One region of the Acetonema longum DSM 6540 genome, then DNA from elsewhere that is predicted to be linked to it. Evidence: riboswitches for the same ligand, from Rfam matches in the RefSeq annotation. Region 1 holds a riboswitch; the other holds the start of a gene.

Evidence for each region. A riboswitch is a leader RNA that binds a small molecule or an ion and turns the genes downstream of it on or off. The one in region 1 is predicted to bind thiamine pyrophosphate.
Region 2: it holds a riboswitch for thiamine pyrophosphate, as region 1 does, so the genes downstream of both, thiC (phosphomethylpyrimidine synthase ThiC) here and thiM (hydroxyethylthiazole kinase) in region 1, are expected to answer to the same signal.

Annotation. Positions count from the first base shown of each region.
Region 1 covers NZ_AFGF01000007.1:56,172-60,524, reverse strand. The annotation lists gene iadA (beta-aspartyl-peptidase) at 1-59, opposite strand, end outside; gene yfcC (putative basic amino acid antiporter YfcC) at 119-1,843, opposite strand; TPP riboswitch at 2,065-2,176, shown strand; gene thiM (hydroxyethylthiazole kinase) at 2,229-3,035, shown strand; gene thiW (energy coupling factor transporter S component ThiW) at 3,055-3,543, shown strand; gene ftcD (glutamate formimidoyltransferase) at 3,788-4,353, shown strand, end outside.
Region 2 covers NZ_AFGF01000066.1:30,012-34,364, forward strand. The annotation lists gene alr (alanine racemase) at 1-619, shown strand, start outside; gene thiC (phosphomethylpyrimidine synthase ThiC) at 667-1,968, opposite strand; TPP riboswitch at 2,127-2,224, opposite strand; gene ALO_RS08335 (GerMN domain-containing protein) at 2,235-2,807, opposite strand; gene ALO_RS20780 (N-acetylmuramoyl-L-alanine amidase family protein) at 2,807-4,353, opposite strand, start outside.

The DNA.
Region 1 (4,353 bases):
ATATCCTTCTTCCCGATGAATTCCGGCGCATATATTTTTGCGTTTTTTATTATTTTAATCATCTTTCTCCCTCGGGTCATGGTTTTAAGTTCACGATACGAAAATCATCAGAAAATCATCAATGGAAGCCGATCATGACGGCAACGATAATAAAGATGCAGCCGATTACGAAGAAGAAACCCTGCATTTTAATCTGCCATTTGGCATATCGGCCCCAGTCGATCCTGGCTACGCCGAGAACACCCATCAGGCTTGCGGAGGTAGGAACGAAAGCATCGGCAAAACCGGCGCCCAGCTGATAGGCAAGGGTGGAGATCTGCCTGGATACTCCTACCACATCGGCAAGAGGCGCCAAAATCGGCATAGTCAAAGCGGCTTGCCCTGAGCCTGATGTTACGAAAAAGTTAAATACAGTTTGAAATACATACATGAACAAAGCTGAAACAACAGTAGGCAACCCTGCGAATGCCGAACCCAGGTCGTGCAATATCGTATTCAATACGGTAGGAGTCGTTGCCGAGGTGCCTCCCAGCACCAGGATGATTCCCTTTGCCATGCCTACTACAATCGCTGCTCCCGTAAGATCGGCAGCGCCTTGCTGAAAAGATGAGGCGATGTCATTCACTTTCATGTTGTTTAATTTGAACAGTACTCCGATGATACCTGCCGCCAAACCGATGACAAAGAATTGGGAAGCGATTTCAGGAATATAATAACCTTCCTCGGTAACCCCCCAAATAATCCATATGATGCCCGCCAGGAATGACAACAACACCAGTTTGTCGCCTAATTTGAATTCATGTTTTTCTTCGTTGACCTGGATGTGCTCCCGGAAATAACGATCTGTTTCATATGCTATAGAGGATGTCGGTTTTTGTTTGATTTTATTGGCGTAAACCGTCAGATAGGCGCAGCCAAGGGCTGTAGTGATAACCCACATAGCGATTCTAAAGCCTGCCCCTGACATTACGGGCACGCCTGCTATGCCTTGCGCTATGGCAATACCGAAAGGATTCATCCAGGAGGCGGCGTTTCCGGCCTGACTGGCGACAAACGTAACACCTATTCCTACCAATGAATCATATCCCAGGGCTATCACAAAGGGAATGACGATCATGGCGAAAGGAATGGTCTCCTCTGACATGCCGAATACTGCTCCGCCTAGGGAGAATAATGTGAAAAGCGCCGGAATGGCAGCTGCTTCATAGCCTTTGACCCGTTTGATAAACGCATGGATGCCTGCATCCACGGAACCGGTTCTGAGCAGTATGCCAAAGGAGCCGCCAATTACCAGGATGAATGCAACGATGCCTACTGCCGAGCCGGTTTTATCTCCCGTTACCAGGCCTTCAAATACATAGTTCAAAACGCCAAAGCCGTAAAAGTCATCGGTACCCCAGATATTTGCCTGAGATTTAAGCTTCACGCTTGTATCATAAATCCGATCCTTAAACAGGCTGTATAATACAGGCTCATTAAGGCCTGCTGCATCTAAAGCGGCATGATCCCATTCCCCGGGTTCTTTGGCTAAAAACGCACCAATTTTCGCCTTATCAAGCCCTGCTTTATTTAACATCGCTTCATTATTAACTAATTCCGATAAATTTGTCTTCAATTTGACATTATCAATAGGATACTGATATCGGAATGATTCCGGGATTAATACGGTTCTGGATTTTTCTTTCCCTTCCGCATTCATATAGGTAATGCTATGGGTATCGAATTTGCCCAGAGGGATTAAGAAGGTCAGCAGCCAACAGGCAATCACTACGCCGAATATAATGATATAGGTATGAGGCATAGTAATCTTTTTTGCTTTTGTCTCGGACGCTGCGGTTGACATTTATACTCCTCCTTTAATAATTATACGCAAATATTGTGCCATAAATATCTTCAAGCTTCAAGCAGCACGAAAACAAAATTGGCTGGTTTTCCTGCTTTTTTATTTTAAATCATTTTGTTGGATGATTATTACTTTGCTAGACTGAGTTATAAATTTCCCCAATTATCCGGTTGAAGATATTGAAAAAAATATGCAGATGTGATATGTTACATTTAATAGAAAAAAGATGCCTGGGGAGCTGGAAAAGGCCGGCTGAGATATAGACCCGCAAGTCTATGACCCATTAACCTGATCTGGATAATGCCAGCGTAGGGACTGCTGCAAAAGGGTTTGGTTAAGCGCATCCTTACGGGTGCGCTTTTCATTATGTAAGGAGGAGAAACGAATGGACATTGCACGTCAAGCCGCCGCAGTGATCGGACGGGTAAGGGAGAAAAAGCCGCTGATTCATCATTTGACTAACTATGTTACAGTCAATGACTGCGCCAATATTGCTTTGGCCATCGGCGCTTCGCCGGTCATGGCCGATGATCCGGCGGAAGTGGAAGAAATGGTTAGTCATGCCGGAGCCTTAGTTCTGAATATCGGCACTCTGAATACCCGTACGATTGAATCCATGCTGATTGCCGGGAAAAAAGCGGCAGCTTTAGGAAAACCAGTAGTTTTCGACCCGGTGGGAGTGGGGGCCACCACACTGCGGACCCATACGGCTCAACGGATTATCCAGGAAGTACGTCCCTCAGTGATCCGGGGGAATATGTCTGAAATCAAGATCCTGGCCGGGATGAATGCAGGAATTCGCGGCGTGGACTCCACGGCTGACGAGCAGGGCGGCGAGGCGATTGCCCGGGAGTTGTCCCGGCGGTTGGGATGCGTGATCGCTATCACCGGCAAAACCGATGTCATTGCCCAAGGCGATAAGCGTTGTTTGATCCATAACGGGCACCTCATGCTGACCGGCATAACCGGTTCCGGCTGCATGACGACGTCTTTGGTCGGCTGTTGCTGCGGGGCGGTTGATGATCTGTTTGCGGCCGCCGTGGCCGGTGTGGCGGTTATGGGCATTGCCGGCGAAATAGCGCAAAAAACACTCAAAACGGGCGAAGAACAGGGAACATTCCGGATGCGTCTCTTCGATGCGATATCCACGATGCAGCCGGATACTCTGATTCATTACGGCAAAATCAATTAAAATTTAAAGGAGGGATATCATGCCTGTCAGAAAATTGACGGTAACAGCTTTATTGGTTGCAGTGGGAGTTCTTTCGTCGCACCTGGTGTATATTCCGGTTGGAGTGTCTAAGTGTTTTCCGGTCCAGCACGCCATTAATGTTTTACTGGCCGTGTTGCTGGGTACTCGCTATTCTGTGGGCGCAGCTTTCAGCATTTCGCTGCTGCGCAATATCCTGGGAACCGGCTCTTTGCTGGCTTTCCCCGGCAGTATGGCAGGGGCGGCCCTGGCCGGGTTTGTCTATAAGCGGACCCATCACATCCTGGGAGCCGTCCTGGGGGAAATCATCGGCACCGGCATTATCGGCGGGCTTCTCTCGTATCCGATTGCCAAATATCTGATCGGGTCTCAGGTTGGCGCTTTCTTCTTTGTCGCGCCCTTCCTGATCAGTACCACCGGGGGCAGCATGATCGCCTGGCTGCTGTGCAGGACGCCGGTGGCTACATATTTCAAAGAAAAATCAGTTTAGGAAACTCTTGCCTAGCATCTGAACCTTTTTGAACGGTTCCGGATTCGGGGATGCAGTGGGGTTTTGCAAATGATTTCTCAGTATGAAAGGCCTTGCACTGGAGTTGCAGGGCCTTTTTTTGCGCTGCATTGTATGAAACAAGCCGGGTAAGAGGAAATTGGGGATAAAGGCAGAACATGTAAGATAAAAGTAGTGTCGACAGGAAACTTCCCATATATAAAAACAAGATAGGGGGGAATTATAAATGCCGAAATTGGTTGAGTGCGTACCGAATTTCAGTGAAGGCCGGAGACGGGATGCCATTGATGCCATTGTGGCGGAAGTCAGGCGGGTGGAAGGGGTTAAATTGCTGAATGTGCAATCCGACGCCAGCCATAACCGGACTGTTGTGACCTTTATCGGTGAGCCGGCGGCGGTGAAACAGGCGGCTTTTCAATCCTGCGCCAAGGCTGCCCAGCTGATTGACATGGAAAAGCACACGGGAGAGCATCCTCGCATCGGTGCCACCGATGTCATCCCGTTTATTCCGGTGAAAGACGTAACCATGGAAGAGTGCGTGGCCCTGGCCAACGAATTGGCCCAGGAAATTGCACAAAAGCTGGATATTCCCGTTTACATGTACGAAGCGGCAGCCAAGACTCCTGTCCGCAAAAACCTGCCGGATGTCCGCAAGGGACAATATGAGGGATTAAAAGCCGAAATCGTGAAACCCGAGAGACAGCCTGACTATGGCCCGGTCCGGATGCATCCTACAGCCGGAGCCACGGCTGTGGGGGCCAGACAGTTTTTGATCGCTTATAACATTAACCT
Region 2 (4,353 bases), on a different contig from region 1:
CGCCGACGCGGCAAATAAAGATCACGCCTGCAGCCAGTTAGCTATTTTTCAGTCTTCTGTCCAGCAGGCCCGGGAACACAATATCCTCCTTCCGCTTGTAAGCGCGGCCAACAGCGCCACCATCATCGACCTGCCGCCCGGACACTGTTCCGCCGTCCGTCCCGGCATCATCCTGTACGGCCTTCCTCCCTCACACGAAATGCAGCAGCACCTGAACCTCAAACCGGCTATGGAGTTAAAAACCCGGGTGGTGTATGTAAAGCATGTCCCGGCCAACACCTCAGTCAGTTACGGCTACACTTACTCTACCAGTCAGCCTACCTGGCTGGCTACCCTGCCCCTGGGTTACGGCGACGGCTACAACCGGCATCTGTCCAATAAGGCCCAGGTTTTAATCGGCGGCAAACGTCGCCCGGTCGTAGGCAGGGTATGTATGGACCAGATCATAGTTGATATCGGCGACACCTGCGATGTAAAAATAGGTGATGAAGCCGTACTGTTCGGCCGTCAGGGCGCCGAAGAGATCAGCATTGCCGAACTGGCCGACCTAAGCGGCACCATTAGCTATGAGCTGCTGTGCGCTATAAGCGCCAGAGTACCCAGGATATATGTTGACTGATTATACTAAAACCCTTAATGCCGCAAGCATCAAGGGTTTTATCTGTTTTAGCAGGATTCGGGACTTTTTCCGAGGTATTGTCCCACAATTTTCATGGCGCAATAATTGCCGCACATGGAACAGGCTTCGGCGCCGCCAGGGTTTCTGGCTTGGCGATAATTAGCCGCTTTGACTGGATCGATGGCCAGTTTGATTTGCCTATCCCAATCTAAGGCTTTCCTGGCCTTAGACATCTCCAGATCCCATTCCCAGGCGCCTTTTACGCCTTTGATGATATCGGCGGCATGGGCCGCAATACGTGAAGCCATGATACCTTCCCTTACATCGTCAATATTCGGCAATCCCAGATGTTCGGCCGGAGTTACATAGCAGAGGAAGTCGGCGCCGGCAGCTGCGGCCAAAGTACCGCCAATTGCCGCAGTAATGTGATCATAGCCTGGAGCCACATCGGTTACCAAAGGTCCAAGCACGTAAAAGGGAGCGCCTTTGCACAACTGCTTCTGAAGTTTCACGTTGGCTTCAATCTGGTCATAGGGCACATGGCCCGGACCTTCCACCATGACCTGCACCCCTCTGGCCCAGGCCCGGTCCACCAGTTCACCCAGGATTAGCAGTTCCTGGACCTGAGCCCGGTCGGTGGCATCGGCCAAACATCCCGGCCTCAGTCCGTCACCCAGACTCAATGTTACATCATATTTTTCGCAGATCGAGAGAAGATCATCAAACCGCTCATACAAAGGATTCTCCTTGTCGTTATGCAGCATCCAGCCGGTCAAAAAGGAGCCCCCGCGGCTGACAATATCCGCCGTGCGGCCCTGCTGACGCAGACGGGCAATCGTGGCCTGGGTCACACCACAGTGCACCGTCATAAAATCAGCGCCGTCTTTGGCCTGTTTTTCAATCGTAGCCAGCATATCGTCGCCGGTCATGGCAATGATGGATCCCCGGTCGCGAATCGCCTCTACCGTGGCCTGATAAATCGGCACAGTCCCTACCGCGATCGTAGACTTGGCAATAATCGCCCTGCGGGATGCGTCAATGTCATCCCCGGTACTGAGATCCATGACCGCGTCCGCCCCTGCCGCAATAGCTGCCGCCAGTTTATCCAGTTCCGGCGCCAGATCAGGATAGGCGCTGGAAGTGCCGATATTGGCATTAACCTTAGTGCGAAGTCCCAGGCCAAAACCTCGTGGTTCCAGGGTGGCATGGTTAATGTTAGCGCACAGGGCAATTGTGCCCTCGGCCACGCGCTGTCTAATCAGTTCGGTTTCCAGACCCTCGTATTCAGCCACCTGGCGCATAGCATCGGTTATTCTACCGGCCCGGGCCTGCTGCATTTGTGTAGCCATGGTATCTTCCCCCTTATTCATAATTGACAAGAAACAAGCCCGCTTTGCGGAGCTTTTTCCGTCTTGACGAGAAACAAACCCGCTTTGCGGAGCTTTTTCCGTCTTGATAAAAAGACAGCCATTCAACCTAAATTGGTTAAACGGCTGTCTAACATCCAACAGTCTTTTAACCACTTCCCTACGCTGGTATTACCCAGAAATCAGGTTCAAAGAGTCGGCTTTCGCCTCTCAGCATGATGCACCCCTAGTGGTTATATTCAATTTATCTACTTTTTAACCGGCTGTTTAATAATTCCTTCCGACCGGCTAAGCGGCTCACTGATGTCCAAATGGCCTGAAAGTGTCTGTACCACCTTACCATCAATCAGGATTTGCACTTTCTTGATTTCCGGAAATTCCGTAAGAGTATTGACAATCGCCCCGATGGTTAAAATTTCATTAGTCGACCCGCCGGGGTTTTGTTTTTTCAGCTTATCGTTGAAATTCACGTAGGCAATTTTGTCTTTTACCTTAATGCTAATCAGCTTGGCCACCGGCGGTATAACCGGCAGTAGGTCTTTATTTTTCGGACCTGCCATCAAAAGCTCCATCGCCGACTGCACCGGGTTAGCGGGTTTGTCAAGGGTGGCTGTTTCCGGCGCCAGGTATATTGCGTCCTTAGTGGCAAAATATACTGTGATTGTAACCTTATTGTTTGCCGGGGCTTTAGGCTGACTAACGTCCTCTGCTCGCCTGCCTGGTGCATCACTGCCGGCAGGTACGGTGTCCGTACAACCGCCGCCCATTAGCCAGACCATCATCATCAGAATCATCCATACGGCGAGTTTTCTGTATGACATTATTGCCCACCCCCCTGTTTGGCTGCCTGTGCGAAAAATGTTTCCAGCCCCTGTACAATCCCCCGGGCTATCTTCTCTTGAAATTCAGGGGAGGCAAGTAATTTCTCCTCTTGCTTGTTAGAAAGGAAAGCCATTTCAACCAATGCTGCAGGCATCAGTGTATATTTATTTACATAAAAGTTAGTGGCGCTGATCGAGCGATCCGGCAATCCCCCGGCTTTTATCATTTCCTGCTGCAAAGACCGGGCCAGCATAGCATCATAACTCGATTTGGCAAAATAGAATGTCTGGGTTCCTTTAATGGCCGGATTGGGAGCAGCATTAGAGTGAATGCTGATAAATACATCCGCTTTGGCATGATTGGCAATGGCGGTCCTAGCCCTTAATTCATCACGGTCAGTGATACTGGCGCTATAGACGTCCACATCGGTTTCTCTGGTCATGATAACCTTGGCACCGGCTTTCTCCAACATTGCCTTCAGTTGTTTGGCCACAGCCAAATTAGCGGTTTTCTCCTGCAGCCCGGTTACTCCGATCGCACCCGGATCGCTGCCGCCATGGCCGGGATCAATGGCAATAATTTTATTGGCCAGCCCGGACGTAAACTGAAACTTGCCCGGAGGCGTCTTTTTATTGATATCAATCACAACCCGATAGGGTTTAGCGGATTTTGCATCCTCGGGCATAGTAAAAACTTTGTATTCTCCCTCGGTCAAGGCAAAGGGAATATCAATCATCAAACGGCTGTCATCTTTTTCTGATGGCACAATCGTGATTCTATCAGCAATTTTGCCATCAAATTCATATTGCTTCGGAATTTTTTCCAAAGGCGCTCCTTTGGTCCCTTTCAGTTCCACCGTCAAGCGGGGAACAGGCAAAGCACTTATCACTGCGGCAGGTTGAACCGGAGCCGAAAGATCAACCACAATTCGCAGCTTACTTTCCCCGGTTACCGCATCCAGATGGGTAAAAGAACGCACTTGCAAAAGCTGGGCCGGCACTTGCTTTTCAGAAGCCTTGCTCTCTGCCGCCGCCAAGGTCGATGGAACTGCTGCAGTCACCGGTGTTTTTGCATCGCCGGCGTCTGTGGCCGCTGGTTTGCTTTGAGTGCTCGCCCGGGCAGCCTGCGCAGCATCCATATGTACATCCACTACCACACGATAGGGTTTGTCGGCTTGAGCATCATTCGCCAATGTAAATACTTTAATATCCTTAGGAGTGATCTTTTGGTTCAAATCCAGGTTTACCCGGGTACTGGCCCCGTATACGGTAAAACTTGTCTTATCTACCATGGCGTCATCCATTGCCAGGGTGTTCCCATTGGCGGGAACTGCTCCTTTGATCGCTACAACCAACCGTGATGCCGAACTACCGGTTACGACTCCCTGAGCCTCAACAGGGCCTGTCACATCAAAGACATACCGCATGACGTTAATCCCTTTTGCGTCATCCATGAATATCCCTGAGCGGAGTTGCGTGATTTCCGCCCGACTCGGTGCAGCCATCGCAGGGCGATCTGTTGCGGCGACCTGTACCAAAACCAAAC